4 regions of the Rhizobium rosettiformans genome follow, and region 1 is predicted to be linked to each of the others. Evidence: predicted binding sites of a transcription regulator. Region 1 holds the regulator's gene; each other region holds the start of a gene.

Region 1 (7,616 bases):
GTTGCTCATGTCGGCGACCTGGCGCTGATAGGCAAAGGCGAAGTCGGCCGAAGAGACGCTTTGATCGCCAACCGCAACGACAGTGTCTGACGTGTTGCTGAATAGCGAAGCTGAAACGCCCCAGACGCCAAAGGACAGGACGAGCAGCAGAAGCAAGATCTTGGCGAACAGGGTTCGGGAAGCTTTTCTCAAGAAGACGAGCATCGGGACGCATAAACCTCATTGTAAATCTTCGTCGGGGACGAAGCAGGTTGACTTCCTTAGAACAAAGCTCCGTGGAATTGAAGGCATCGGACGGCGAAATGCGCGACCATCACGGGGAGTTTGATCGCTGCCTTCGATAAGGGACGCAGTCGGCCCGCGCAGAACGAAAGAAGGCCGGACAAAGCCGGCCTTCTCGATACTCGAAGATGGAAGAAAGTCTCAGCGCTCCGAGAGCGCCTTGTAATCGCGCTTCGGCTCACCGGTATAGAGCTGACGCGGACGACCGATGCGCTGCTGCGGATCCTCGATCATCTCGTTCCACTGCGCGATCCAGCCGACGGTGCGCGCGAGCGCGAAAAGAACGGTGAACATGGTCGTCGGGAAGCCGAGCGCACGCAGCGTGATGCCCGAATAGAAGTCGACGTTCGGGTAGAGCTTCTTGTCGATGAAGTAGGGGTCGTTGAGCGCGATCTTTTCGAGCTCGAGTGCTACCTTCATCAGCGGATCATCGGCATGGCCTGTCGCTTCGAGGACTTCGTACATGGTCTTCTGCATGATCTTGGCGCGCGGGTCGTAGTTCTTGTAGACCCGGTGGCCGAAGCCCATCAGACGGAACGGATCGTTCTTGTCCTTGGCCTTGGCGATATATTCCGGAATGCGGTCAACCGAGCCGATTTCCTGCAACATGTTCAAGGCAGCCTCGTTGGCGCCGCCATGGGCAGGGCCCCAAAGGCACGCGATGCCGGCCGCGATGCAGGCGAACGGATTGGCGCCTGAAGAGCCGGCGAGACGCACGGTCGAGGTCGAGGCGTTCTGCTCGTGATCGGCATGGAGGATGAAAATGCGGTCCATGGCGCGCGCCAGAACCGGGTTCACCTGGTACTCTTCGCAGGGCACGGCAAAGCACATGCGCAGGAAGTTAGACGCATAATCGAGATCGTTCTTCGGGTAAACGAAGGGCTGGCCGACGTGATACTTGTAGGCCATGGCCGCGATCGTCGGCATCTTGGCGATCATGCGCAGCGAAGCGACCATGCGCTGATGCGGATCGGTGATGTCGGTCGAGTCGTGGTAGAAGGCGGAGAGCGCGCCGACCGTGCCGACCATGACCGCCATCGGATGGGCGTCACGGCGATAGCCGGAGAAGAACTTGCTCATCTGCTCATGCACCATGGTGTGGTGCGTAACGCGATAGTCGAAGTCCTTCTTCTGCGCAGCCGTCGGCAATTCGCCGTAGAGCAGCAGGTAGCAGACCTCGAGGAAGTCGCCCTTTTCAGCAAGCTGTTCGATCGGGTAGCCGCGATGCAGAAGCGTGCCTTCGTCCCCGTCGATATAGGTGATCTTGGACTCGCAGGATGCCGTGGACGTGAAGCCCGGATCGTAGGTGAACGTGCCCGTGTGCTTGTAAAGGGCGCCGATGTCGATGACGTCAGGGCCGATCGTGCCGGCCTTGACGCTCAGGTCGACCGTCTTGTCACCGAGTTTCAAAGAAGCGCTTTTGTCCGTCATGCTGATCCTCCGGAATTGGCGGGAAGGCGTCTTGAAAAAAGCCGCCATCGGTTAAGCGTGTGATGTAGCTATATGATACCGAAGTTAATGCCAAGCTATCCAAAGGGCAAATTGTGCGTCGCGAAAACAGCAACAATCGAACCGAACGGTTCTAATCGTTTGAAGCCCGAATAGGCGGCAAAAACACGATTCGTTGCACGCATTGATTGCTGACGGATTTCGCTTATTCTGTCGGCATATGGGGGCGATCCGGCCGGGTGTGGCTGATGGGAGAAACTGCGGAAATTCAGGGGGAAGGGCGCCTCCGGTCCGGTGATGTACTGGTCCGGCGAGACTTGCCTCGACCACTCGAAAAACGCGCAACACCCGGTTTATCGACGATCGGCCGTGCTGTCGCCGCTCGCGCTGTTTTGCATCGCATTCTCAGGCAGGTTCGACAGGACGTCTCAGACGAAAGTCGGCACGGGCATTTTTTCCTCTTCGTGCCCGTCTGGCTCGGCGCCGGTGCTGCAATCTGGTTTTCCGTTGGCCAACCACCGCCGGCCTTGGTCCTCGGACTGCTCCTTGCTTGCCTGGCTTTCGCGCTTTCGCGGGCGATACGCGACACCGTGGCGCATGTGGTCCTGTGGAGTTTGTGCCTGATCCTTCTCGGCATGCTGATGGCCGAATGGGAGACAAGGCGAGCGTCCACCGTGATCCTTGATCAGCCACTTGTCACCACGGTCACCGGGCTTGTCGAGCGACGGGAGGAGGGGGCGGGCGGTGAATGGCGTTACGTGTTGCGCGTGATCCAGACCGCAGAGCCGAGCATCCGACGGTCGCCGGCACGCGTGTCCCTTCTGGCCCGAAGCAAGCATGTGCCAGCTGCCATCGGCGAGCAATTGAGCGGTCGCGCCCGTCTCTCACCACCTTCAGGTCCGGCTTTGCCGGGATTGAACGACTTTAGCTTCCAAAGCTACTTCGCCGGCATCGGCGCTGTCGGCTTCTTCCTCGGTCCGCCCCAGGCCAAAACCTCCGCTTCATTGGCGGAGAAAGGTCTGTGGGATCGCTTCGACGCGTCCCTGTTCTCGCTCCGGGATCGCATTTCAAGCCGCATTCGCAGCATACTGCCCGGAGATCCCGGCGCCTTCGCTGCTGCGATCATTACCGGCGAACGCAGATCGATGTCGGAAGAGGCGACGGAGGCGCTGCGCGTCTCGGGCCTCGCCCATATCACCGCGATCTCGGGCCTCAACATGGCGCTTGCCGCCGGCATTTTCTTCGTCGGATTGCGAGGGCTTCTGAGCCTCATGCCGACTTTTGCCCACCGTTATCCGGTGAAGAAGATCGCAGCCGCCGGCGCGCTTCTGGCGACGACCGGCTATGTGCTTATATCCGGCTACCAAGTCACCGCGTTGCGGGCCTATCTGATGACGGCGGTCATGCTCGGAGCCGTCCTCTTCGACCGCCCGGCTGTCAGCCTCCACAATCTGGCACTTGCGGCAACCGCGATCCTCGCGGTCCAGCCCTCGACGGTGATGGGGCCTAGTTTCCAGATGTCTTTCGCGGCGACTGCAGCCCTGATTGCCGGTTACGCGGGGTGGCGGGCGCGACCGCGCGCGATCCTGCCTCGTGCCCGCTCGCTTGCCATGCGGATTGCTGCCGGGTTTGCCAAGTTCGTCGGCGGCACCCTGGCGACATCGTTCATCGGCGGGGTCTCGACCGCCGTCTTTGCCATCAGCCATTTTCACCGGCTGTCGACCCATGGACTCGAGGCAAACCTCGCCGCCATGCCGCTGATCTCGCTGGTCGTGATGCCGTCCGGCTTCATTGCCATGCTGCTCATGCCATTTGGCCTCGACGGCCCATTCTTCTGGATCATGGGTAAGGGCCTGGAAATGGTGCTCATTGTCGCTCACACCGTCTCCGGCTGGGGCGGCGGCTACGTCTTCCCGCGTCTGCCATCATGGTTCATGCCCGGCGCAATCGCCGGCATGCTCTTGCTGATGCTCCTCAGAACCCCGATCAGGCATGTCGGCACGGCTCTCATCGTCGCAACGCTCGCTGCTGCCTTCCTTGCTCCACGTTCCCCGGGTGGCGAACTGATGGTCAGCGAGGACGCACGGTTGGTCGCGATTCGGGTGGCAAGTGGCGACACGTCCATCATTGCCATCAACCGAGCCCGCCCGGCAGCCTTCATCTTCGATCAATGGCGGCCGGTGCTCGGTATCGATGAGCCAAGGCATCCGGTCATGCTCGACACGGTACCCCTGCCACCGGCGCCAGACCGGCGTACTGGGCAAACCCTGTCGGAGGAGCAGAGCAAACTGGCAGAGGCTGTATTTGACAGCCTACTCAAGGCCGCCGGCAGAGAACAGTTCACCTGTGTCAAGCAGGCCTGTGCCATCAGACTGGAGAACGGCAACACGCTGCTGACGCTGGAACGCCCGGATCTCATCGGAACAGCCTGCGACCGCGCTGATATCGTCGTTCTGTCGGCGCGCACACGCGTCAAAGCCTGCCGCTCTGGCGCGCTCCTGATTTCGGAGGCGAGCCAGCGCGCAACCGGCTCCCTCGAGATCGCGGGCCTAGCCGCCACCTCGCAAGCCATGACGGTCAGGTCCGCGCTCGACGGACCCTCCAGGCCATGGACGGCGCACCGTCTCTACGACTGGCGAACAGCCTCTTCCGAAAGCACGCATGAATTTGCGGGTCCAACTGGCACTGTCCGACCAAAGCTGGAGACCGATGCTGATCAGTGATAGCGGCGAATGAGGCCCACCAGCTTGCCCTGGATCTTCACGCGATCCGGAGGGAAGATGCGGGTTTCGTATGCCGGATTGGCGGCTTCCAGTGCAATCGATGCACCGCGGCGGCGGAAGCGTTTGAGTGTCGCCTCCTCGTCGTCGACGAGCGCCACGATGATGTCACCGGGATTGGCGTTAGAGGCATTGCGGATGATGACCGTATCGCCGTCAAGAATACCGGCCTCGATCATCGAATCGCCCTTGACCTCAAGTGCATAGTGATCGCCCGCGCCGATCATCTCAGCCGGTACCGTGATGTCATGAGTGTTGTTCTGAATCGCTGAAATCGGCACACCGGCTGCAATCCGGCCCATGACCGGCACGGAGACAGACGAACCGTTGTCCTCGACCGGCGGCTTGGTCAGCGCTGGCGCCGGTGGCGTCTTGCCGAGACTGCCCTCGATCACGCTCGGTGCAAAGCCGCGGCGCGGCTGGATGCTCGGCGAATAGGCTTCCGGAAGCTTGATGACCTCCAAGGCACGCGCCCGGTTCGGCAAGCGTCGGATGAAGCCGCGCTCCTCGAGCGCAGTGATCAGGCGGTGGATCCCGGATTTCGATGCGAGGTCCAGCGCATCCTTCATCTCGTCGAAGGACGGCGGGACACCCGATTCCTTCATCCGTTCATGGATGAAGAGAAGCAGTTCCTGTTGCTTGCGCGTCAGCATATGCGGTGCCCTCGGAGTGAAACAAATACAGAACAGACACTATATGTTCCAGTTGTGTTCCGCAAGGGTATAAATTTTCGTGAAGAGCCGGTGAGAAAATGCGATAGCCGCCTGCAAGGGTATTGAAACCGTCCGATTTTGACGTGCTGCAGTGCTGAGTGCAGATCTGGTCCGGGATCGGGCAAAACCGCCTTCGAGGGTGCTGTATATGTTGAAGGATATTGAGAAACTCGTTCTGGGGAAGTTGTCATCTGATCTTTCGTCAGCAGAGCAAAAGGTGCTGAAGCGGGCGCGGGAGCGCCGCACGGTGTCGACCAATGCCGGCGAGGACTTTTTGGCCCATGCGACCTTCGGTCAGCGGCTCGCAGACGGCATTGCACGGGTCGGCGGCTCCTGGGGATTCATCATCGGCTTCATGCTGTTTTTGGTCGCCTGGGTCATCCTCAACACGGTGATTCTTGCAACAGGTGCGCTCGATCCCTATCCGTTCATCTTCCTGAACTTGATCCTGTCGATGCTTGCCGCCGTCCAGGCGCCGATCATCATGATGAGCCAGAACCGGCAGGCGGAGCGCGATCGCTTCATGGCGGCGAAGGACTACGAGATCAATCTCAAGGCGGAGATCGAAGTCTTGGCCCTGCATCACAAGATCGACGAGCAGGTGTTAAAGGAACTGCGCGAAACCCGCGAGCAGATCGATGCCTTGCGGCAGGCGGTCGAAGGCCTTTCCATTCAGGCGTCCAATTCTCAGAATTGATGCAGAAACCGAGAGCAAACATGTCCAATTCCATTTCCTCACCCCGCGCTATCGATCATCTCGTATTGCCGATCACCGATCTCGAAACCGCCCGCGAGCGGCTCACTCACCTCGGATTCACCGTCGCGGCGGATGCCCGCCACCCTTTCGGCACCGAGAATGCCTGCGTTTTCTTCGCCGATGACACCTATTTGGAGCCGCTGGCCGTCGGTAGTCGGGAAGACTGTCTGGAGGCTGCGCGCACGGGCAATGTCTTTGTCGCTCGCGATCAGGCCTTCCGCTTTCGGCGCGTCGAGGGGCTCTCCGCCATCGTCGTGAAGACGGAAGATGCATTGGCGGACGATGCGGCCTACCGCGAGGACGGGATGAGCGCTGGCTCTGTGCTCGATTTCGCGCGCCAGTTTCGTTTTCCGGATGGCCAAACCGCGGAGGGGGCTTTCCGACTCGCCTTTGCAGCAGATCTCCGTGCGCCCGATTTCTTCGCCTTCGCCTGCCAGCGCATCAACCCGCTTCCGACCGATCGGGATTCCCTGCTTGTGCATGCCAACGGCGCGACAGGGCTCCGGCGCGTAGTGCTGGTCGAAGAGAACCCGAGCGACTTCCAATATCTCCTGGAAACGGTTGTTGATCAGCGGGATGTCACCGCCCATTCCTTCGGGCTCTCGATTCAGACCGCCAACGTCGCCGTCGACGTGCTGACACCGGAGGGTTTCCGGCTCCACTTCGGCCAGGAATTGCTGGTCTCGGAAAGGGGGCTCGTCGGGGCGGCCGTGGTTATTGCGGTTGATGATCTCGGCGTGACAGAAGCCTGCCTCGCTGCTAAGGGCGTCAGCTATCAAAAAACGGGCGCGCGCCTCGTCGTCGCGCCGGAAAAGGGGCAGGGGGTGACCTTTGCCTTCGAGGAGTTGAAATGAGCGTTTCTCCCAATTCGGAAGTCGTCGTCGGCGAAGGTCCGGCTAAGGCCGTCTTTTCCCAGAAAGGCCGTTTTGCCCTGATTGCCGGTCCCTGCCAGATGGAAAGCCGCGACCATGCCTTCATGATTGCCGGCCAGCTCGTCGAGCTTTGCCGCGAACTCGGCCTCGGCCTCGTCTACAAGTCGTCCTTCGACAAGGCGAACCGGACCTCGCTGTCCGCCGAGCGCGGCATTGGCCTGGAAACGGCGATGGAAGTCTTCGCGGACATCAAGAAGGAATTCGGCGTACCGGTCCTCACCGACATCCATACGGAAGAGCAGTGCGCCGCCGTTGCCCCGACTGTCGACGTCCTGCAGATCCCAGCCTTTCTTTGCCGCCAGACAGACCTTCTGGTGGCTGCGGCGAAGACCGGTTGCGCGATCAACGTCAAGAAGGGCCAGTTCCTGGCGCCCTGGGACATGAAGAATGTCCTGAACAAGATCACCGGTTCCGGCAATCCGAACGTCATGCTCTGCGAGCGCGGGGCCTCCTTCGGCTACAACACGCTGGTCTCCGACATGCGCTCGCTGCCGATCATGGCGGCGATGGGCGCGCCCGTCGTCTTTGATGCCACGCACTCGGTGCAGCAGCCTGGCGGACAGGGCGGCTCCACCGGCGGTCAGCGGGAATTTGTCGAGACGCTTGCCCGTGCGGCTGTTGCTGTCGGTGTCGGTGGCCTCTTCATCGAGACCCATCAGGATCCGGACAACGCCCCGTCGGATGGCCCGAACATGGTGAAGAT
Region 2 (7,616 bases), 940 kb from region 1:
GCCTGCCGCAGCGCAAGGCGTCTTGAGCCGGCGCATGGGCGGATCACAGACGCTTCGGTGACACTGTGTCGTCGCAAATCGGCGGCGCGCGGCGCAAAAGCGCTTCACAGAAATTGTCAATTTGCTCTATGAGTGACGCCATCCAAGGCAGGGCCCGCCGGAAGACGTTCCGGAAGGCGAGAATGGGACGGTAGCATACGCATGTCGCACAATACCTTCGGTCATCTCTTCCGCGTCACCACCTGGGGCGAAAGCCACGGGCCGGCGCTCGGCGCTGTTGTCGACGGCTGCCCTCCGGGTGTCCGCTTCGCCCAGGAGGATCTGCAGGTCTTCATGGACAAGCGCAAACCCGGCCAGTCGCGCTTCGTCACCCAGCGGCGCGAAGACGATATCGTGAAAGTGCTCTCCGGCGTTATGCCGCAGGAAGACGGAACGATGATCACGACCGGCACGCCGGTCTCGCTGTTCATCGAGAATACCGACCAGCGCTCGAAGGATTACGGCGAGATCGCCAAGCGTTATCGCCCCGGCCATGCCGATTATACCTATGATCTGAAATACGGGATCCGCGACTATCGTGGCGGTGGGCGCTCTTCCGCCCGCGAGACGGCCGCCCGCGTGGCAGCCGGTGCGCTGGCCCGCCTTGCCATGCCCGGCGTTACCATTCGTGGCGCGCTGGTGCAGATCGGCACGCACAAGATTAACCGCGAGAACTGGGACTGGGCGCAGGTCGAACAGAACCCGTTCTTCTGCCCTGATGCCGCGATGGTTCCCGTCTTCGAGGAGTATCTCGACAGCATTCGCAAGGCAGGCTCCTCTGTCGGAGCCGTGATCGAAGTCATCGCCGAAGGCGTGCCGGCCGGCATTGGCGCACCCGTCTATGGCAAGCTCGATCAGGAGATTGCAGCCGGCCTGATGTCGATCAATGCGGTCAAGGGCGTCGAGGTCGGGAACGGTTTCCAGGCGGCCGAAATCACCGGTGAGGAGAACGCCGACGAGATGCGGATCGGGGCGGACGGCAAGCCCGTCTTCCTGTCGAACCATGCCGGCGGCGTGCTTGGCGGCATTTCGACCGGCGAGCCGATCGTCGCGCGCTTCGCCATCAAGCCGACTTCGTCGATCCTGACCGAGAAGCGCTCGATCGATGCCGATGGCAATGAAGTCGATGTGCGCACCAAGGGCCGCCACGACCCCTGCGTCGGCATCCGCGCCGTGCCCGTCGGCGAGGCGATGCTCGCCTGCACCATTCTCGACCATATCCTGAGAGACCGCGGCCAGAACGGCCGGACCAGATAAGGACTTGTCCCATGAGCTATGACCAGAAGCGCGTCGTCGAGGCGATCCGCGCCTTCGAAGCCGGCGAAATCGTCGTCGTCACCGACGATGACGGCCGCGAGAACGAAGGGGACCTGATCGTTGCCGCCGTTCACTGCACCGCCGACAAGATGGCCTTCATCGTGCGCCACACCTCGGGCATCGTCTGCACGCCAATGCCGAAGGAAGAGGCCAAGCGCCTGAACCTCTCGGCCATGGTGGCGGAGAACGACAGCGCCCATACAACCGCTTTCACCGTCTCCGTCGACTTCAAGCATGGCACGACAACAGGCATTTCGGCGGACGACCGGACGCTGACGGTGCGCAACCTCGCCAACCCGAATGTCGGCCCTTCCGATTTCGTTCGCCCAGGCCATATCTTCCCGCTGGTCGCCCGCGAAGGCGGAGTTCTGATGCGGTCAGGGCATACAGAAGCTGCCGTCGACCTCTGCAAGCTCGCGGGCCTGCCGCCGATCGGCGTCATCTGCGAACTCGTCAATGACGACGGCAGCGTGACGCGTGGCCAGCAGGTTGCCGATTTCGCCGTCAAGCATCGCTTGAAGCAGGTGTCGGTCGCCGACCTCATCGCCTATCGCCAGCGCAAGGAGACGCTGATCCAGCTCGTCTCCAAGTTCGATCTGCAGACCCCCTATGGTCCGGCCAAAGCCTATGCCTATTCCCTGCCCTGGGATCCGATGCAGCATCTCGCCGTCGTCTTCGGCGACATCCGGGACGGCGAAGACATTCCGGTTCGCCTGCATCTGGAGCATGTCGGCAAGGACGTGTTTGGGACGGATCGTCAGATCGACGGAATCATGAAGCGGATCGCCGAAAAGGGCCGTGGCGTCATCGTCTATCTACGCGAGGGATCCGTCGGCGTCGGCGTCTCGACGACGGCGCGCAGCGGCAAACACGAGCGCGAGGACCATTCCGAAGCGCAGGCGCGCGAGAGCGAGTGGCTGGAAATCGGCCTCGGCGCGCAGATCCTCAAGGATCTCGGCGTCACCTCGATCCGGCTCTTCTCGTCGCGCGAGCGCCACTATGTCGGCCTCGAAGGCTTCGGGATCCGCATTGCGGCGACGGAAATCGTCTGAGGGTCTTCCCTCTCGATTGATGCCATGTGGCGGCTTACGGCCGCCTGATCACCCCACCCCGGACCTTCGGTCCGACCCTCCCCCTCAAGGGGAGGGTGGAGTGTTACCGCTAGCGCTCGCACCAAGGCTAACGGCGACCACCCACCTCCCCCTTGAGGGGGGAGGTCGACGCGCAGCGTCGGGTGGGGGTGACCCCAGTCAAAATACTCAAGTCCCGATCGGCCCTTCCACCACCGGCTCCGGCCTACCCTTCCAGCTCAGCCGCCAGACGTCCCCCTGGCGCACCGACTGGACGGCAGCGGGACGCAGGATGGCAAAGCAGGTTCCGCTATCATGGCGGACCGACGGGTAGACGATGCCGTTCAAGCCTGCGCGCCTCGCTTCGAATGCCAGGCGGTTGCCCTCGGGGTAGCCGACTGCCTTTTCCGGCGAGAGCGACGGATGATGGGGCAACGCCCTGAGGTCGAGAAATTCTCCCGATGTGCTGCACAGCATTTCCGCATAATCGGCGACCGCTTCAAAGACGCCCGTCCGCGACAGGAATTCCGTCATGTGAAAAGCGATTTCCGCGAGGCAGGTCTCGACGCCGAGTGCTGCATACCAGGCGCCGCGCGTCTCGCCGTTGAAGCGATTGGGCTCGCGGGGCTTGGCATAGGCGAAGCTCGCATTGATGAAATGGGCATGCGGCACATCGTAGACGAGCTCGTTGGCAGCCAGCCCGGAAATGCCCGTCGACTGGGCCTGGATGCGGGTCGACGTGGCTGCCTCGATTTCGGCGAGTTCGGCAAGTTCATCGGCAGTATCGGCGAGCGGCGCGAGCACCGCCTGCCGCAAGCGTGCGGTAGAGACGAGACGCACGGTCTTCGGATAGGCAAGCGTGCTCACCGGAACGCCGGCGACGTCCAAGTCAGAGACCCCCGCGCACGGCGTCGAGATAGCGGCGCACCTCGAGCATATGCGGGATGCCGCCTTCGATCATGGCAGCAACGGGCGTGCGGCGATCAAAAAGCGGCCCGGTGTTTTCCAGCATCGGCCAGCGATCGGCCATGGCATCGACGAACAGCAGATGCAGGGCCTTGTAGATGCCGGTGAGCGCCGATATCCGGGTCATCTGGTCCTGGCTCAGGGTTTTCGTCACGCTCTCAGGCTTCAACCGCTCCCAGGTGCTGAGCGAGACACCGAGCAGCGCCGCCGCCTGCTGGCTGGTCAGGTCCCAATGCATGACCAAGCGGCGGAAGGCTTTCAGCGCAGTTGTCGAAAGACGTTTCCGATCGGCCTCGATCGAGAAGCCCTGAGGCGGGACGGAAGCCGCAGGAGAGGTCTGAACAGGAAGCAGCACGTTAGATCACTCCTTCAAATGACAATAATAATATAACTCATTTGAAGGTGTTTTCAAGTCGATGGCAACGCTGGGGCCCACGGAGTGGACATTGTGCAACGCCGGTGGCCGCTCGCCCTTAAACCACTCGTCGCGCCATGCCGACCGAGCCCGGTGCCGTCTCGTCGAAGCCGAACTGGCTGTAGAGACGGTTGGCGGGCACGTCGGCGATCAGGCTGACATAGGCGGTCTTGGGCAGCGTGGCGATGAAGTCGGAGAGTGCCGCCATGATCCATTTGGCGAGGCCCCTGCCCTGATGCGCGGGCAGGATGGCGATGTCGGTCACCTGGAAGAAGCAGCCGCCATCGCCGATGATGCGGCCCATGCCGACGGTCTCGTCGCCCAGCATCAGGCTCACGCCAAAGATCGAGTTCGGCAGGCCCTTTTCAGCGGCTTCGCGCGCAAAAGGCGTGAGGCCCGATTCGAGGCGAAGACGCATGTAGTCGTCGATGGCGGGCATACGAGGTTCGATGCGGTAGGCGCTGTTGTCGGTCACGTCGGATCTTTCTGTCTGTGGTGATTGTGTTTGTTCAGCCGAGCCAACCGGGCTGCAAGCGCACGGCCTCCATGCCGGCAAAGCGGGCGATACGCTGGAGTTCGGCTTCCAGCTTGTCGAGGCGGCCGGCCGTGGGCTTCACGCCCGCCTCCAGCCACAAGCGGCGCACGTCGAGAACGCCCTCTTTGCGCTCGGCCTTCATGTCGATGCGGCCGATCAGGCGATCGCCCTCGAGCAGCGGAAAGACGTAATAGCCGTATTTCCGCTTCGGCTCGGGCACGAAGACCTCGATGCGATAGAAGAAACCGAAAAGGCGTTCGGTGCGGTTCCGGTCGCGGATCAAGGGATCGAAGGGCGAGAGCACACGGATGCGTGCCGGCGGCTCAGGGGCGTCGAGGAGCGATGCCATCGTGTCGGCGAAGGCGAAGGAAGCGCGAGGTTTGCCATCAACGGTTTCGAGCGCAAGTTCCTGCAGTTCGTCGCGGTGGGCGATGACCCAGGCCTTGGCCTCGTCTGGCGTGACGATATCGAAGAAGGCGGCGATTTCACCCGAGGTGGCGAAGCCGAGGCGGGTGAGTGCCGCCCGGCAGGCCCAGTCGACGAAGGTGTCGTGGTCTACTTCTGCGGAGTGATGTTCGGCGGGGATGACCCGCTCGGAGAGGTCATAGACCTTCTGAAAACCTTCGCGGCGGGCAATCGACAGTTTGCCGGTATGCCACAGAAATTCCAGCGCCGTCTTCGAAGGATGCCAGTTCCACCAGCCACCGGACTTGTGGTCCTCAGCCTTCACATCGCGGGCCATGACCGGACCGCGGTCACGGATGCGGGCATAGGTTTCTTCGAAGGCCTGGTCGAAGCCTTCCCCCTGCCATTTCGCCCAGTTTTGCCGGATACGCTCTTCGCGGCGGACGAAGCGGTGCTTCCAATAGGGAAAGAAGGCTGAAGGGATGACCGAGGCATCATGGGTCCAGTGCTCGAAAAGCGAGCGGTCATTTTCGAGGAGATGCTGCAGATCCTTTGGCCGATAAGTCTGGTTGCGCGAGAAGAGGATCTGGTGATGGGCGCGCTCGACCCACTGAATGCTGTCGACCTGAACGAAACCGAGTTCGTGGATCAGGTCGTAAAGCCCCTGACGCCCGAGCGCCCTGCTCGGCGAGCGCGACAGGCCCTGCCGTTCAAGGAAGATTTTTCGCGCAAGCGTGTTGGGGACGGGAATCGTCATGACTGAGAGGCTAGGACATGTTCGCGGTTTGTTCAATGGCGGAAACTTGTAGGGGGCCACGATCTGCAACCTTGGCCGGACAAGGATCCACATAGCGCATCGATTGCTTCACAGCAGAGGCTGGAAGCCCGGGCTCCAGCGGTCTATAGGAACGGATCTTTCAGGAGAGCCCTCACCTTGCACATCCGTTTCGACCAGGCCGAGTTGCGCTTCGGCGACCGAGTTGCTCTCTCGCCGCTTTCGCTGTCGCTCGTCGAGACGCGTATCGGCGTGATCGGGCTTAATGGTTCGGGCAAGACGAGTTTCGCGCGGCTGATCGGGGGGCTTGCCAAGCCGTCATCCGGCACGGTGACGCTGGATGGGCTGGATACGGTTGCCGACGAGAAGGCGGCCCGGGCAAAGACGGGGTTCATCTTCCAGAACCCGGGCCATCAGATCATTTTGCCTGTCATTCGCGAGGATATCGCGCTCGGGCCGAAATCGAGGGGGATGGCCGCTCACGAGGTGGATCGACTGGTGGATGAGGTCCTTGCCCGGTTCGGGATCAGCGATCTCGCGGCAAGGCGGCCCCACGAGCTATCCGGAGGGGAGCTACAGCTTGCAGCGCTGGCGGCCGTCTGCGTCAACCGTCCTGACGTGGTGATCTTCGACGAACCGACCAATCAGCTGGACCTTAGAAACCGGGCGCGGGTGAAGTCGGCGATTGAGGGGTTGGGCGAACAGGCCGTGGTCATCAGCCACGACCTCGATCTGGTGGCGGATTTTTCCCGCGTGCTGGTCTTCCACGAAGGGGCGCTCGTCTTTGACGGAGAGGCTATCGAAGCAATCGCCCGCTACCGGGAGATCGCCGGATGCTGACGAGCCTGCATGTGGAGGGGCAAAGCCTCCTGCATCGCATCCCGGTCAAGCCGAAGCTTGTTGGGCTGATGGCTTTCGGGCTGGGGCTCTATCTTGTCGATCAACCGTTCGCCCTGACCTTTGCCATGATCGCGACCGGCACTCTCTATCTGTCGACCGGTGTCGGCCTGTCGGAAGGATTTCGGCGGTTGAAGCCGGTGCTGTTCACGATTGCCTTTCTCGCTTTGGTCAATCTGCTGCTTCTGTCGCCTCACGAGGCCCTCGTGATCACGCTCAGGCTCGTTGCGATCCTGTTGCTCGCGGCTGCCGTTACGGCTTCCACCACCATTGCCGACTTCATGGCCGCCGTCACCGATCTTGCCCGACCACTCGAGCAGCTGGGGTTAATGAAGGCGGCCGATCTGGGCCTTGCCCTTGGGCTCGTGCTCCGTTTCGTGCCGGAAATCGCGGTGCGTTATGATGCGCTGAAAGAAGCCCATGCGGCGCGCGGCATTCCGGTGAAGCTCTCGCGCATGCTCGGGCCGCTCATCATTTCGACGTTGAAGGATGCCGATCGGATCGCCGAAGCGATTGACGCCCGGGGAATTCGAGGTCACTAAAAAGCCTCCAAGTTTACCGGGGACCCGTTCCATGACCACCAGAGACCTCGTGCTCGCCGCCCTCTTCACCGCGATCATCATCGTGCTCGGCTTCATCCCGCCGGTGCCAATCCCGCTACTGCCGGTACCGATCACGGCGCAGTCCATGGGCGTCATGCTCGCCGGCTGCATCATCGGGGCGAAACGCGGTGCCGCCGCCTATGCGCTGCTGGTCGTGCTCGTCGCCGTCGGCCTTCCCGTCCTCTCGGGTGGTCGTGGCGGCCTCCACGTGCTGATGGGACCGACGGGCGGCTATATCTTCGGCTGGATCATCGGCGCCTTCGTCACCGGTTTCCTTGCGGAAAAGCTCGTGCGCGAGGGCCAGTCGGCCGTCCGGCAGATGACCGGCTTCTTTGTCGCCAGCGTCGTCGGCGGCATCGGTGTCGTCTATCTCTGCGGCATGCCGTGGCTGTCGCTCGTGGCCGGCACGCCCTTCGACAAAGTCGTCCTCGGCTCGCTCGCCTTCATCCCGGGCGACCTGGTCAAGGCTGCGATCGCCACGCTTGCGGCACGCGCCGTGCTCGTCGGCTATCCGCTGCTGCCGGCCCGCGCATAACACCCAGAAAGCGTCGTTCAAGAATCGAAATGCCACCGCTAAGGTGGCATTTTCCGTTCT
Region 3 (7,616 bases), 2.1 Mb from region 1:
CGCCCCTGCGTCGGCATCATGGTGCTGAACCGCGAGGGTCTCGTCTGGGCGGGACGCCGCCTTTCCGAAGGCAATTCGGAATATGACGGTTCGCCCCAGCTCTGGCAGATGCCGCAGGGTGGGATCGATCCGGGCGAAGATCCGCTACCGGCCGCCATGCGCGAGCTTTATGAGGAGACCGGCATGAAATCCGTATCCCTGCTCGCCGAAGCCGGCCGTTGGATCAATTACGACCTGCCGGCCCATCTGATCGGCATTGGCCTGCGCGGCAAGTTCCGCGGCCAGACCCAGCGCTGGTTCGCCTTCCGCTTCGAAGGCGACGAGAGCGAAATCGCCATCAACCCACCGCCGGGCGGCCATCAGGCAGAATTCGACGCCTGGGACTGGAAACCGATGCAGGACCTGCCTGGTCTCATCGTGCCCTTCAAGCGCCGGGTTTACGAAGAGGTCGTCGCCGAGTTCGCCCATCTGGCAGGATGAGCGAACCTGTGGCCAGGATCAGGCCCCGCTTTCGATCTCGAAACCTTCATCCGCCCAGCCGGTCATCCCGCCGATCATCACCTTGACCCGACGCCCGAGCCGAGCAAGCCTGAGCGCCGCCCGATCCGTGCCGTTGCAATGCGGCCCGGCGCAATAGACGACGAACAGCGTGTCCTCGGGCCATTCCGCCATCTTTCGCTCGGTCATCTTGCCATGCGGCAGGTTGATGGCGCCGGGCACATGCCCCCTTTCGTAAAGCTTCGGTCCGCGCACGTCGAGAAGCACGAAGTCCGCCTCGCCACGGCTCATCACCTCATGCACATCCCAGCAGTCGGTCTCGAAGGTGAGCCGCGCCTGATAATACTGAGCGACAAGGGCCGGATCGGCGGCGGGAATTTCACTGACGAGACTTGGCATGGCAGGCTCCTGTTCGGTCGTTGATATCTAGACCTTGCCTTTACCCGGGAATTCGGAAAACTGGCGTAAATGACAACATGCGTAAAGATCACGCCAATGACGCCGGCATCGCCTTGTCCATCCTCGCTGCTCACAGGACCACGTGTGGTGACGCTCGCCTATGACGGCCTCTGCACCTTCGAATTCGGGGTTGCCGTGGAAGTCTTCGGCCTTGCGCGACCGGAAATGGGAAAGGGCTGGTATCGTCATGCAACGGCGGCGATCGAGCCCGGCCCTCTGAGTGCTGCCGGCGGTCTGACGGTCAGCGCTTCAGGTGGGCTGGAACTCCTCAAGGAGGCGGATCTGATCGTCGTGCCCGGCTGGCGCGGGATCGACGAGCCTGTTCCGGTGTCCTTGATCGAGGCGCTGCGGGCGGCCCATGCCCGGGGTGCGCGTCTGATGTCGCTATGTTCAGGCGTAGCGGTGCTGGCCGCAACCGGCCTGCTCGACGGCCGGAAAGCCACGACCCACTGGCGCTATGCCGACACAATTTCGCAAAGACATCCCGAAATCCATCTCGATCCCGATGTGCTCTATGTCGACGAGGGTCTGATCCTGACGGCCGCAGGCAGTGCTGCCGGCATCGATCTCTGTCTGCATGTCGTCCGCCGCGATTTCGGTGCGGATGCCGCCAACAGCGTGGCACGCCGCCTTGTGGTCCCGCCACATCGGGAAGGCGGGCAGGCGCAATTCATCGTAAGGCCGGTGCCCCAGGAACGCGAAGGACAGCGGATGGGGCCGCTGATCGACTGGATCGAGGCCAATCTGCAGCGCGAGGTGACACTCGCCGAGATGGCAGCGCGGGCCGGGATGAGCAGCCGGACCTTCCAGCGCCGCTTCCGCGACCTGACAGGTCACAGCCCCGGCGAGTTCTTGCTGACCCGGCGGCTGCGCCATGCCTGCGATCTTCTGGAGCGCCAGGCTGCCCTGTCGCTCGACGACATCGCTACCGCCTCAGGCTTCGGCACCCCGGCAACGCTGCGCCATCATTTCCGCACACGGCTTTCGACGAGCCCGGCCGCCTATCGGGCCAGGTTCGGGCATACAGGCAAGAATGGATAGCCGGACCTACCGGTCGGCAGCGGCGGCCTCTTCGGCACTTTCCTCGATGCGCTCCATGTCGTCATCGGAAAGGCCGAAATGATGGCCGATCTCGTGGATCAACACATGGGTGATGATATCACCCAGCGTTTCCTCGTTTTCAGCCCAGTAGTCGAGGATGGGGCGGCGATAGAGGATGATGCGGTTCGGCATCATGCCCGTTTCCATCGAGAAGCGTTCAGAAATCCCGCGCCCCTCGAACAGACCGAGCAGGTCGAAGGGCGTTTCAAGCGCCATGTCTTCGAAGACTTCGTCCGTGGGGAAATCGGCAATCTCGATGATGAGATCGCGGCTGAGATCGCGGAACTCCTGCGGCAGGTGCCCATAAGCCTCGATCGCCAGCGACTCGAATGTGCTGATCGTCGGGGCGTGTCGTTCGCGCCAATCCTCGCTCTGGTCTATGCGGGCCATGAATACTCCTTACTGCCCGGAGATATAGGATGTTTGCGACGGTATTTCGAGAGTGAATTCAACCGAGGAATAAATTCTCATTTGAATCCGGTTGACTCTTCCGCGAAGCTCTGGAATCCATAGGAACAAATAGAGAACAATTCATCAGGAGACATCGTCATGGGCGAGAGCCCTCAGGCGCGCGAGACGCTTTTTGCCTTGCGAGAAGCAATAGCCCGGATCGAGGGAAAGCCCGACCATGCCGCACGCCTGACGGTCCAGCCTACCGGCGCGGCCTCGAAACAAAGGGCCATGAATGAAAGGCTCGAGCAACGCGATCTCTTGGACAGCATTGTGGGTGAAAGCCTGGCCCGGGGGACGTTGATCGAAGTGAGGGGACAGAGGCTGCAACAGGCGGGAACCGTGACCGGTTTCGGGCTCGCCCTTGCTCTGATGGCCGCGGAGAACAATCAGACGCAGAGGCAGCGCCTCCTCTTCATCGCCGATCCCCAGGTCGTCCGGGAAGCGGGTCTCGCCTATGGTCCTGGCCTCCTCGATTTCGGCCTGTCGTCGACCGCATTGGTGCATGCCCTGCCTCGCCGGATCGAGGACGCGCTCTGGCTGGCTGAGGCAGCGCTTGCCTCCCGTGCCTTTTCCACCGTGCTCCTGGAAGTACAGGGCAATCCGAAGAAATTCGGCCTCACCGAGAGCCGGCGCCTGAGCCTCAAGGCACGCGCCACCGGTGGCAGGCTGTTGATCCTCCGTCAGGCAGGCGAGGAAGAGGCGTCGAGCGCTCTTCTTCGCCTGTTTGTCGAACCCGCGCCGGCGGCGGCGCGATCCCTCGCCGACGGGTCCCCGCTGGGCGGCAGCATCGGGTCGTCAGTCTTTCGCATCACACCTGAGAAATCCCGCATTCCGGGCTCACCCGAACTCATTCTGGAGTGGAATTCCGATGACCGCCGCCTTCAACTTTTCGAGCAGCCCGAACCCGCAAGCCTTGGATCGCCGCATTCTTTCGCTGTTTTTCCCAAGGCTCCCGACCGACCGCATCGCCCGACGGCGCTGGGGTCTATCGTGGCGTTTGCACCAAGGCTCGACCGAGCATCCTGACCGGGCGCCACTGGCCTGCGCCGGCCGTTCCGCCAATGCCATGCGGATCACCGCACTGGATGATATGGCGGAAGGCTTCGGCCTGCGGATCGGACAGGGGCTGGCGGAAGCCCGTGCCATTTGTGCGGATCTCGACGTGATCGAAGCGGATCCGGCCGCCGACCGCGCGCTTCTCGATGCCATCGCCGACTGGTGTGACCGCTACACGCCGCTGGTGGCTCTCGACGGCGATGACGGACTGATGCTCGATATCACCGGCTGCGCCCATCTCTTCGGCGGCGAGGAAAGGCTGATCGAGGACGTTGAGCGCCGCATGACCGCCTTCGGCCTTGCGGTCAAGATCGCGGTCGGCCCGACCCCTGGTCTCGCCCGTGCCTGCAGCCGTTTTGACGGCCCCCGGCGCGTCGCCCCATCCGAGGCCGCAGCCGCACTCGCTCCCCTGCCGATCGCGGCCCTCCGGCTCGAACCGCAGATCGTCATGAATCTCGCCCGTGTCGGCTTGAAGACATCAGGGGATCTTCTCGCAGCCCCGCGTGCGCCGATCACCCGCCGCTTCGGTGCGGGTCCGATCCTTCGCCTCGATCAGGCGCTGGGACACGAGGGAGAACCCATTTCGCCGCGACGCCACCTGCCTCTGCTTTCGGCCGAACGGCGTCTCGCAGAACCGATCATGACCGAAGATCAGGTCCTCGATCTCGCCGGCCGCCTGGCTGCCGGCTTGAAAACCTCGCTTGAAGCCCGCGGCGAAGGGGGCCGTCTGTTCGAACTTCTGGTCTTCCGTGTCGATGGCAAGGTCTTTCGGATCGAGGTCGGAGCCTCCGCCCCCTTGCGCGATCCAGGCCGCATCCGGGTCCTGTTCGAGGAGCGCCTTTCCGTCATCCATGACGAGCTCGATGCCGGCTTCGGCTTCGAACTCGTGCGCCTCAATGTCCTCCTGAGCGAGGCCTTTGAAGTGCGCCAGTCCGCCCTTGCCGACGAGGAGGACGGCAGCGAGGATCTCACGCGCTTCCTCGATCAGGTGGCCGCCCGCCTGGGAGAACGGGCGCTTCGCCTGCCCGTGCCGCTGGCCAGCCACTGGCCGGAGAGAGCGTCGACACATGCCCCCGCCGCCGATGCGCTCAAGACGGCAGATCTCTCTTTGCCTCGATCCCAGAGGTCTGCGAGACAGGCGCGTGCCTTGCGTCCCTTGCGCCTCCTCCACCGGCCTGAAGAGGTCGAGGTCATGTCCGTGGTCCCGGATGGTCCACCGGCCAGCTTCCGCTGGCGCCGTGTGCAACGACGTATCCTGAGAGCCGAAGGTCCGGAGCGCCTAACGCCGGAATGGTGGTCTGATGGCGAGGATGCCCCGCCACGCGATTATTTCCGCATCGAGGATACCGATGGCCAGCGCTTCTGGCTGTATCGCGAGGGTCTTTATGAGCGGCGGACCGTGACGCCGAGCTGGTTCCTTCAGGGCTTCTTTGCGTGAAGCAGGATCCGTGACGATGCAGAGGTTTTACGAAATCGGATTGCGCAGCAATTTCTCCTTCCTCGACGGCGCATCCCATGCCGAGGAACTGGTGGAACGCGCGCTGCTTCTCGGCCTTTCGGGCCTTGGCCTCGCCGATCGCAACACGGTCGCCGGTGTTGTCCGCCTGCATGCCGCGGCCAAATTGAATGGTCTCGAATTCCGCCCCGGCGCCCGCCTCGTCTTCGACGACGACACGCCTGAACTTCTTGCCTATCCCTTGAACCGCAAGGGATGGGGCAATCTCTGTCGTTTGCTGAGCGAGGGAAACCTGCGCTCGAAAAAGGGCGTTTGTACGCTCTGGGAAAAGGATCTTCTGGCATGGTGCGAGGATCTTCTGTTCATCGCCATGCCACCCCCGCTGGCAAGCCATGCCGATGTCGAAACCTTTGAAAGCCGGCTCGCCTCTCTCCGCCCTCGCCTGGCGGATCGTCTGTATCTCGCCCTCGTTCCCCGTCACGATGGCGCAGACCAGAGAAACTTCGCGGAGCTTGACGGAATTTCGAAACGGCTCGGCCTTCCCCTGATCGCCACCAACGACGCCCTTTACCACGCTCCGGATCGCAAGCCGGTTGCCGATGTGGTCATCGCAATCCGCGAGCATGTGACGATTGCCGAAGCCGGACTTCGCCTGCACGCCCATGCCGAACGACACCTGAAAAGCCCAGAGGAAATGGCCCGGCTGCTGAGAGCCTGGCCGGAGGCCCTGGACAACAACATCAATTTCTTTAGCCGGCTTCGGTTTTCTCTCGATGAGTTGTCGCACCAGTACCCCGATGAGATCTTCGACGGAGAATCTCCGTCTCTGGCCCTCCGACGGCTGACCTATGAAGGCGCGCGCAACCGCTATCCGGAGGGTATTCCACAAAAGGTCCTCGGTCTCCTCGACTACGAACTGAAGCTCATCGCGGAGAAGCGCTACGAACCCTACTTCCTGACCGTCTACCGGATCGTCTGCCACGCCAGGGAGGCAGGCATTCTCTGCCAGGGCCGTGGCTCGGCCGCCAATTCCGCCGTCTGTTTCTGCCTTGGCATCACGGAAGTCGACCCGCAGAAGACGACGCTGCTGTTCGACCGCTTCATCTCGACGGAACGCGACGAGCCGCCGGATATCGATGTCGATTTCGAGCATGAGAAGCGGGAGGATGTGATCCGCTTCATCTACGAAACCTATGGTCGCCAGCATGCTGCCCTGACAGCGGCCGTCATCAGCTATCGCGCCCGGTCTGCCGGCCGCGAGGTGGCAAAGGCCTTCGGCATGTCGGAAGATGTGCAGTCCGCGCTTGCCGGTTCGATCTGGGGCTGGTGGACCAGCGATTTCACCGAGGAACAGGCAAAGGCTGCCGGCCTCGACCTCAAGGATGCCACCACCCGGCGCGTGCTTGATTACGCCCAGGCCTTGCAGGGCTTTCCCCGCCATCTCTCCCAGCATGTCGGCGGCTTCGTCATCACCCGCGACCGCCTCGACGAGGTCGTTCCGATCATGAACACGGCCGATGGCCGCTACATGGTCGAATGGGACAAGGACGATCTCGACACGTTGAAGATCCTGAAGATCGACGTTCTTGCGCTTGGCATGCTCACCTGCCTCGCCAAGGCCTTCAAGCTGCTGGCACTTCATTACGATCGTCACGAGACGCTGGCCTCGGTCAATCAGGACCAGTGCCCTGAGGTCTATGACATGATATGCCGCGCCGACACGATCGGCGTCTTCCAGATCGAAAGCCGTGCCCAGATGAGCATGCTGCCGCGGCTGAAGCCCCGCAAGTTCTATGATCTGGTGATCGAGGTGGCGATCGTCCGGCCAGGCCCCATCCAGGGCAACATGGTCCATCCTTACCTGAAGCGGCGCGAAGACCTGCTGGCCGGCCGGCCGATCGGCTATCCGAGCGATGAACTGCGCACCGTGCTGGAGCGCACGCTGGGTGTGCCCCTTTTCCAGGAACAGGCCATGCAGATCGCCATCACGGCTGCCGGTTTCACCCCGGGAGAAGCTGACAAGCTGCGCCGTGCCATGGCCACCTTTCGCCGCACCGGCCAGGTCTCCAGCTTCCAGAAACGCATGATCGAGGGCATGGTGGCCAATGGCTACGATCCGGATTTCGCCGCCCGCTGCTTCAGCCAGATCGAAGGCTTCGGCGAATACGGCTTCCCGGAAAGCCATGCCGCCTCCTTCGCCCTGCTCGTCTATGTCTCCTGCTGGTTCAAGGCCTTCTATCCGGATGTCTTCTGTGCCGCGATCCTGAATTCACAGCCCATGGGCTTTTACGCCCCCGCCCAGCTCGTGCGCGATGCCCGCGATCACGGCGTCGATATCCGCCCGGTCGATATCAACCACTCGACCTGGGACTGCCTTCTCGAAGGGGAAGAGGCGGGCGATTTCGATCCGGCCCGCATCGCCAGCCGTCATCGGTCCATGGCCGGCGTGATCAGGTCGAAAAAGGCCGTTCGCATCGGATTTCGCCAGATCAAGGGCATACCGAAGGAGGCCATGGATATCCTCGTTTCGCAACGCGGTAAGGGTTATGATTCCGTTCGCGACCTGTGGCTGCGCACGCGGCTTGCCCGCCCC
Region 4 (7,616 bases), on a different replicon from region 1:
AGCCGGGAGGACGTAGGGTGGTTCTTAGATCAGCGCAGAGCGGCCTGATCGTTAAGACTTGCGCTCAAGGTGCGGTCGCGAAACTCGTTGCTTCAGATCCGGGCGGTTACAGCGCGTCGTTCGCCCGTTATCGGAACATGCCAGATGCAAACAGAGGCTTGGAGACGGCTCGGGCGTCTCAGCTGTCTCGGGGCTCAATTGACAAACAGCCACAAGGCTCAAGCCAAAAGGATGATGCTCAGATGTACAGCCACGTCATGGTTGGTGCAAATGACGTTGACGCCCTGGTGGCCTTTTATGATGCGGTCCTCGGCACCCTGGGGCTCGCCCGTGCCCCCTCTCAGCCGGCAGAGGATCCGGCCGGTTTCGTCTGGTTGCGGCCCGGTTCGCGATGGCCTCAGTTCGCGGTGCGAGCTCCTTTCGACGGACGTCCGGCAACCGCTGGCAACGGCGTACAGATCAGCTTTGCAGCACCGTCGCGGCAGCACGTGGTCGCGGCCTGGCAAATGGCGATCGATAACGGAGGACTGGACGAAGGCGGACCTGCTCTGCGACCGCAGTATAATCAGGACTTTTTCGCCGCCTATTGCCGCGATCCTGAGGGCAACAAGCTGTGCTTCGTTCATGCGGGGGATCTGCCATAGGTGCCGGAGGCAAATGGCGGTCTTGGTTCTTGGCTTCTAGGGCGCACAAGGCGCATTGTCCGGATGCGGCGCTTCACCCCGTTGGCGGCGGTTGATAGCGTTTCATGAGCCGGCCCTGTAGTACCACCCACCCGGGAAAGGGCGCGCGAATCAAGGCAGTTTGTCTGATCGTGGTAGCCGCAAGCGTCATGGAGCATGGGGCCGCCGACATGTCTGAGCGCGCGCACTGTCATGTCCCTCGGCACTTGTCGCGCGACACCCGATGGCGGCCAAAGGCCATAGGAATGCCGCTGTTCTTGCCAGTCCAGGAGGATGCCTGGCAGGGGCTTCTCAAGCTCTCACGGGAGAAAGAGTTGATCGCGACGCTCCCCATGCGCTTTAGCAAACCAAAACTGGCGGGCTTCGTTCCCTCCCGACCGATAGGAACAGCGCGCATGTCTTCACGGGCGTTGACGGCTTGGGGCTCCAAGCCAAGCCAGCGCCTGGGTTGCCGTCATTGAACTCAACCCGCCAACGACGTCACCGCGGACGGCAGGTTTGCTTCGAATTCGATCAGGCACTTCAGGCCGTCAGGGGAATAGTCGAGTTTAACCTCGGGTCGGCAACTGGCGGGGAAGGCGCGGCCAATCAGCAAAGAGCCAAATCCTACCCGTTCCGGTTTCGAGACTGGGGGACCATCCTGCTCATGCCAGGTGAACGTGATGCGTCCATTTGCGCTTGTCCAGGAAATCAGAACGCGCCCGTTCCTGTCACTCAGCGCCCCATATTTCGTGGCGTTGGTGGCCAGTTCGTGGATAACGAGCGAAAGCGCCAAGCCACCCTCGGCCTGGATCATGAGTGGGGGCCCCGCAATTTCAAAAGGCGTTTCTGCACCTTGTTCGTAGGGCGCGAGAGCCGCTTTGACGACATCGGCGATTGGAGCTTCGGGATGGCCTTCCTGCCCTGCGAAAAGCAGATCATAGGCGCGCCCCAATGCGGACAATCGCTGGGAAAAAGAGTGCAAACGTTCGTCGCGAGGAAAGGTCTGGCGTGCGATCGCTGTCACCACCGCAAGCGTGTTCTTCACCCTGTGTCTAAGCTCCCCGACGAGCAAGGAACGCCGGTCTTCGGACAAGGCTGCAGCAGCGCGTCTTGCCTCGAGCTCATCGAGCAGGCTGTCGAGGGTGTCGCCAACAAGACCCAGTTCACCCGCCTGACCGGCCATCTTGGTCCGGCTGGCGAGATTTCCTGCTTTGTAAGATTCCAGCACGCCGACGATGCGATAGACTGGCCTTAAGATGAAGCGATCCCCGACAACTGTCGCCGCGATGAAGGCGGCGACGACGCTGAACAGCACCATCGAAAGGCTGGCCCAGGTGGTCCGGTTGATGATGTGGAAGGCTTGAGAACTGGACAGCCCCGCACTGACGAATACCGGCATCTCCACCGTCGCAGGGCGGTACCCAATGATTGTCCGATCCCCGTTGCCGATCCTAGTCGCCTCCAGGGTGCCGGGCTCTGCGCTTTGCACCTTCGATAAAAGGGTTTCTGGCATAGTCGCGCCGACCAGCGCGCCTGGATCGGGCGCATGTGCCAGGATGACGCCCTCACGATCGGCCAGTGTCACCGTCCCGCCGCCGGACAGATTTCTTTCCGCCATCCGCTCCTGCAGCCAGTCAAGTCTGATGGCTGTTGCCACGACACCGATAACGGAACCATCCCTTATCAGAGGCACTGCAACCGGCAGTACGGCGGCGCCCGTCAATTTGCTGACGGTATAGGTTCCGACCACCAGACTATCGGCATCTGCACCCAGGCCATCATTGACATAGGGCCGTTCCGAGAAATCGACGCCAGCCGGATTTCCCTGACTGTCGCAGACCAGCTTGCGCTCTGCGTCAATCACCAGGATCGCTCCCGTCATGCGAAGATTGCGCGAAATGCGGTTGAGCGAGGTGGCGCAGCTGGCAGGATCGAGATCGACCACGGTCGGCAAGGCAGAGACCGCAAATAGTCTCTTCCTCACGCCACCCTCCGTGCCGCCACAGGAATCCATCCCCTTGAATTTTCTGAGGCTACTTTTCTTGCTTCGTCATGATTTGGCAATTCCTAATTCTTCTCTTGTCCTTTTGCCCTCTGGCTGGCGCAGCGGTTTTCGAAAAGTCTCCGCAGAGCCTCAGTCCTGACAGGGCAAGTCAGCGCGCCGTAGCCCCCACTGGTCACGCGGAAAAGGACGATGTCCTGGTGTCCGGACGTCAGCTGCATGCTCGGCATGGCCAGTGATCTCAACCTCCATCGACACGCTGCAGCCGGGCGTGGTCTCAAGGTCGTTCCATCGCCCCCATCGCTTCCCCATCGCCAAGGTTACAGATCCAGGCCGAGCTGGGTTTCGTCGACTTCCATCGTCGCCTTCTCGGTGATCAGCGACGACAAAGTAAGGCCGAGCAAGCGAACCGGACGCCTGAAGGGATAGACGCCCGCCAGCAATATGCCGGCTGCCTCCAGGACTTCATCGATGTTTGCAAAGGGGACTGATGTGGTTCGGCTGCGGGTCACCTGCGTGAAATCGGAGTATTTGACTTTCACGGTCACCGTTTTTCCACTGACACCTTTCGCCCTGCAGGAGGACCAGACCTTTGCTGCAAGTGATCGCAGTTCGTCTGTTGCCAAGTCGAGGTCGGTGATGTCGACGGAGAATGTGTCTTCTGCACCGACGGACTTGCGAACCCTGTCCGGCCGGACAGGCCGCTCGTCGATGCCCCGCGCGATCCCATGGAAGAAAGGGCCGGACTTGCCGAAATGTTCGATCAGGAACTGTTGGGATTTCGCCTTTAAATCCGCCCCGGTTTCAATGCCCAGTCGGTGCATCTTCTCCGCAGTGGCAGGCCCCACACCGTGGAATTTCTTCACCGCAAGCTGCTCGACGAAACCTGGCCCGTTTCTGGGCGTGATCACGGCCTGGCCGTTTGGCTTGTTGAGATCGGATGCCATCTTGGCCAAGAACTTGTTGTAGGAGATGCCGGCTGAGGCGTTCAGCCCAGTGACGGTTTGGATCTTTGCGCGGATTTCCAGCGCGATCTCCGTGGCGATCCCCATGCCTTTGTGATTTTCGGTGACATCAAGATAGGCCTCATCCAAGGACAGGGGTTCGATCAAAGGCGTGTATTCCGCAAAGATCTCCCGGATCTGCTGCGAGACAGCGCGGTAGACGTCAAATCGAGGCTTCACGAAAATCAGGCCGGGGCATTTTCGTGCAGCCGTAATCGATGCCATTGCCGAATGAACACCAAATTTTCTCGCCTCATAGCTGGCAGCGGCAACCACGCCGCGGGCAGCCGCGCCGCCAACAGCCAAGGGCTTGCCCCTCAGGTCCGGATTATCGCGCTGCTCGACTGACGCATAAAAGGCATCCATGTCGACATGAATGATTTTCCGGACGGACGATATGGTGGGAAGGTCCATGGGCGACAGTGTCTAGGAGCATGGAAACGAAACAAGAACATAGCAGGTGGCGAAGTGCTATCCAAGTGCCCTGAAAACCGAGATTGGCATTTGTGAGAGGAAACTCCTCTCGCTCTTAGGCGTTGATGACCGGAGCATGTAACAGGAGATCGACATGGCGGACGACAGCACTATCACTCTCAAAGCGGTCTTCGATACGCGAGAAAGGGCCGACATTGCAGTAGAGCACCTTGTCCAGCAGCATGGAGTGGAGAGGCCGGATATCTTCATTCAGGCGGCATCGGCAAAGAACACGGCCGGCACCTCTCCATCGGGGGGTGATACGGCTCGATCTGAAGGTTCCCGTCACGACGCGCCACTCAAGGGCGAGATCGAAGTTTCGGCTGACATCGCTTCGCACTTGACGTCTGTGGTCCGACAATCTCTGAACGAAGCTGGTGCGATCTCGGTCACGGAAGGCTGATCAGAACCAGTCTCACTGCAGTCTTCGGTTGTTGCTCCATGCGATATTGAATGAGACCGAGTAGACCGAGGAGACCAAGGAGCCAAGACAGCGGTGGCGAAAGGGATCCGATCGGCAGCAGATCGCGATCACTATTTGCCGCTGAAATGGCCAGGGCCAAGGAATAAGTCTAACGTTCACCGTCTGGATGGCGCATGGCGGGACGCCGCTGGCACGTGTGGCGCATGCGCCTTAAGGCTTGGAAGAACTCCTGGAGAATCTCGTTCAAAACCGTCTGTATTACCCGCCCGATGGCGAGGAAACGCAAGGGCGTGTCGAGCGATATCAAAGGCAAGGAGGAATCATTCCATGCTTGAGCAGACAGGCTTTGACAGGTTTCGGGATCTCTCGCCGGTCGAGCCCGAGGATCTCGTGGGTCTGTGGAGGGGCCGCGGCATTCCGACGGGACATCCATTGGACGGCATTCTGGAAAATCTCGGATGGTTCGGAAAACGGTTCACCGAAGACCTGCGGGCAGACGCCTTGCTGTTCAGATCCGGTAAGCGCCGCCTGACGGCCATCGATCCGTTCCCGATCCCCTTGAGGCTGGCTATGCGGTTTCATTCTCTTGGCAAAACGCGGTTCGCGCCAAACCTCTTCTCCCATCTTCTTCGGCCCTTAAGGGCACTTGGCCCGATCGCAACCGTCAGGCGCCTGCCGTTCGAAGGCGTCTCGAGTGCCGCAATGGTCTATGACCGGCTGCCAATTACCGACCACTTCAGAAGGATGGACAAGGACACCGTGATCGGGCTGATGGCCATCAAAGGCGACGCTCGTCACTATCTCTTTGAACTTCAAAGGGTGCAGGATGCGGCTGTCGAGCAGCGATGACTGGACTTGTAAATCAGGCGGCGGGCAACCATTTACAGGGTATCACCCGTTTTGACGATTGCGCGCTGCACAGCCTGTCTGTCATGCCTGATTGTCCGGGTTGAGAGGGCGCTCCCCGAAAGGGTTGAGCGCCCTTTTTCTTTGTCCGTCACTGGGTTCGCCATGGAGGATGGGACATGGTCCGCAAGCGGTCCGGTCCTTGCCGGGAGCGGAGCTGAAAGGAGAGGCTGCCAGCGCCTGGCGGTCATCTGGAGTGGTAAACCGAGCCGAGACACCAGGCTGCCTTGTTGCGCAGGCCGCCTTCCCCTTTGTGATCGGTGACGCACCAAGGCTGCAAACCTATGCATCTTTTCCTTCATCCAGGCGTTCTTTACGCGAACAGACGTGAGAAGGAGGCTTTCCATGAGCAAGCGTGAACTGATCGATACCGGCACCGACAAGCGTTACGTGCGCCGTGATGAGGACGGCAAGTTTAAAGAAAGCGTTGATGTCGGCCGATCCTTGTCGGCGGACAAGCGCCAGAAAGCGAAAAGCGATGCAAAGCCTGGCGAAGGTGATCGCGGTGATCATCGCACCAAGTCATGAAGCCCGGTGAAGATCGCAACCTATAATATCAACGGCATCAACGGGCGGCTTGACATTCTCCTCAGATGGCTGGAGGAGGCCGCCCCGGATGTCGTTTGCCTGCAGGAACTGAAAACGTCGAATGACAAATTTCCACGCAAAGCGATTGAGAAAGCCGGGTTTGGCGCTGTCTGGGCCGGGCAGAAAAGCTGGAATGGCGTGGCGATCCTTGCGCGTGATGCCGATCCGATTGAGACGCGTCGGGCCATTCCAGGCGGACTGACTGATGACCAGAGCCGCTACATCGAAGCCGCCGTCAGCGGCGTGCTTGTCGGCTGTCTTTATCTTCCGAACGGCAACCCGGCCCCCGGCCCGAAATTCGACTACAAGCTGGAATGGTTCAAGCGCCTCGATCGTCATGCGCAGGCTTTGCTGGACCTCGATATACCCGTGGCCTTGATTGGCGATTTCAATGTCATGCCATCGGACCTGGATGTCTATAACCCTGAGCGCTGGGGCGATGATGCCCTCTTCCGACCAGAAGTAAGAAGCGCCTATGCAGCTATGCTGAAACAGGGCTGGACCGATGCGGTGCGAGAGATTTATCCCGACCTGCCGGTCTACACTTTCTGGAAGTACTGGCGAAACGCCTTCGAACGGGATGCTGGGCTGCGCATCGATCACATTCTGCTCAGCCCACCGCTTGCAGCAGGACTGCAAACCGCCGGCATTGACCGCTGGGTCCGAGCCCTGCCGAAGACGAGCGACCACGCGCCCGTCTGGATCGAGGTGTCATGAGCTATGGTGATAAAGCCGCGCCCCACCGAGCACTCCAAAGGAAGTGACTACCCCGACACCCCCGACGGACGATATTTCGTGGTGCGCGGCCGGCTTTGGCGCAAAAGCAATCCAGCCCTTTCGTCGTCACGCCGCGACGTGCTGGTGAAAGAGCTCATGTCAGCAAGGCGAGACCTGGCCAAATCCGTTGGGAACCCGCCTGGCGGGGCTGAGGCCCGCCGAAGAGTTCATGCAGCCAAGATTGCACTGGGAGAGCGTGGGCCTGTCTGGTGGGATGACGGAGCACCGGATTTCAACCGGCACCTGGTGAAGAACACGCCTTACGCAGACTGGTATGCTGCACTTTCGGTCTGATTTTGTATTCCCTGTTTTACCTGCTTCGCGGACGGGAGGGTTTTCGGTCGGCTCTTAGGCGTCGTGACCTGTTGCCGACTGCCACAGGTCGATGCCGGTTCCTATGGTCAACTGGGGAACCTTGAGGTCGCGGTCCGCATTCACAGGGAGTATCGGAGATCGAACAATATGCAGCCCCCTTCAACGGTCAGTGAGTGCCTGCCGCAGTTGCGCCTGTTTGCTGAGGCGATGTGTGGAGATCGAGAGGTTGGCGATCGACTGGTGGCCAAATGTCTGGTCGAGGCGCGCACTCGCAGATCTCTTTCGTTGCAGAAGGAGAATTTGCTTTTCGGACTTCTGACCGTGCTCGCAGAGCTGATAGGTCGACAAGGGCCAGTATCCCACGCAAGCACGATGTCTGCTCGGTCCGACACGATGAGCCTTATTCGCCAGCTGCCGCCCTATCATCGCGATGTGCTGATCACCGTCACCGTCTTTGGTCT

What was found. Region 1 encodes LexA, which represses DNA repair genes until DNA is damaged. Its sites were predicted from a motif close to TGTTCNNNNTGTGTTCNG; they were not measured.
Positions count from the first base shown of each region.
Region 2: a site for LexA is predicted at 5,523-5,540, ahead of D4A92_RS12210 (energy-coupling factor ABC transporter ATP-binding protein). Genes of this name have one in related genera too.
Region 3: a site for LexA is predicted at 2,570-2,587, ahead of D4A92_RS05460 (metallopeptidase family protein). Genes of this name have one in related genera too.
Region 4: a site for LexA is predicted at 4,108-4,125, ahead of dinB (DNA polymerase IV). Genes of this name have one in related genera too.

Region 1 is NZ_CP032405.1:3,477,070-3,484,685, forward strand. Features, by position in the region: gene D4A92_RS17120 (peptidylprolyl isomerase) at 1-204, opposite strand, end outside; gene gltA (citrate synthase) at 424-1,713, opposite strand; gene D4A92_RS17130 (ComEC/Rec2 family competence protein) at 2,196-4,454, shown strand; gene lexA (transcriptional repressor LexA) at 4,448-5,164, opposite strand; gene D4A92_RS17140 (DUF1003 domain-containing protein) at 5,373-5,921, shown strand; gene D4A92_RS17145 (VOC family protein) at 5,942-6,835, shown strand; gene kdsA (3-deoxy-8-phosphooctulonate synthase) at 6,832-7,616, shown strand, end outside.
Region 2 is NZ_CP032405.1:2,539,361-2,546,976, reverse strand. Features, by position in the region: gene D4A92_RS12245 (putative bifunctional diguanylate cyclase/phosphodiesterase) at 1-26, shown strand, start outside; gene aroC (chorismate synthase) at 202-1,296, shown strand; gene ribB (3,4-dihydroxy-2-butanone-4-phosphate synthase) at 1,308-2,408, shown strand; gene D4A92_RS12230 (RES family NAD+ phosphorylase) at 2,616-3,314, opposite strand; gene D4A92_RS12225 (antitoxin Xre-like helix-turn-helix domain-containing protein) at 3,316-3,747, opposite strand; gene D4A92_RS12220 (GNAT family N-acetyltransferase) at 3,866-4,225, opposite strand; gene D4A92_RS12215 (winged helix-turn-helix domain-containing protein) at 4,317-5,504, opposite strand; gene D4A92_RS12210 (energy-coupling factor ABC transporter ATP-binding protein) at 5,682-6,362, shown strand; gene D4A92_RS12205 (energy-coupling factor transporter transmembrane component T family protein) at 6,356-6,961, shown strand; gene D4A92_RS12200 (biotin transporter BioY) at 6,993-7,556, shown strand.
Region 3 is NZ_CP032405.1:1,139,865-1,147,480, forward strand. Features, by position in the region: gene D4A92_RS05445 (RNA pyrophosphohydrolase) at 1-480, shown strand, start outside; gene D4A92_RS05450 (rhodanese-like domain-containing protein) at 499-897, opposite strand; gene ftrA (transcriptional regulator FtrA) at 967-1,998, shown strand; gene D4A92_RS05460 (metallopeptidase family protein) at 2,005-2,448, opposite strand; gene D4A92_RS05465 (hypothetical protein) at 2,608-3,537, shown strand; gene D4A92_RS05470 (Y-family DNA polymerase) at 3,578-5,005, shown strand; gene D4A92_RS05475 (error-prone DNA polymerase) at 5,022-7,616, shown strand, end outside.
Region 4 is NZ_CP032406.1:435,432-443,047, reverse strand. Features, by position in the region: gene D4A92_RS23565 (VOC family protein) at 243-644, shown strand; gene D4A92_RS23560 (sensor histidine kinase) at 1,147-2,610, opposite strand; gene dinB (DNA polymerase IV) at 2,988-4,085, opposite strand; gene D4A92_RS23550 (hypothetical protein) at 4,240-4,548, shown strand; gene D4A92_RS23545 (DUF4334 domain-containing protein) at 4,897-5,418, shown strand; gene D4A92_RS23540 (hypothetical protein) at 5,821-6,003, shown strand; gene xth (exodeoxyribonuclease III) at 6,010-6,780, shown strand; gene D4A92_RS25150 (hypothetical protein) at 6,784-7,134, shown strand; gene D4A92_RS23530 (sigma factor-like helix-turn-helix DNA-binding protein) at 7,303-7,616, shown strand, end outside.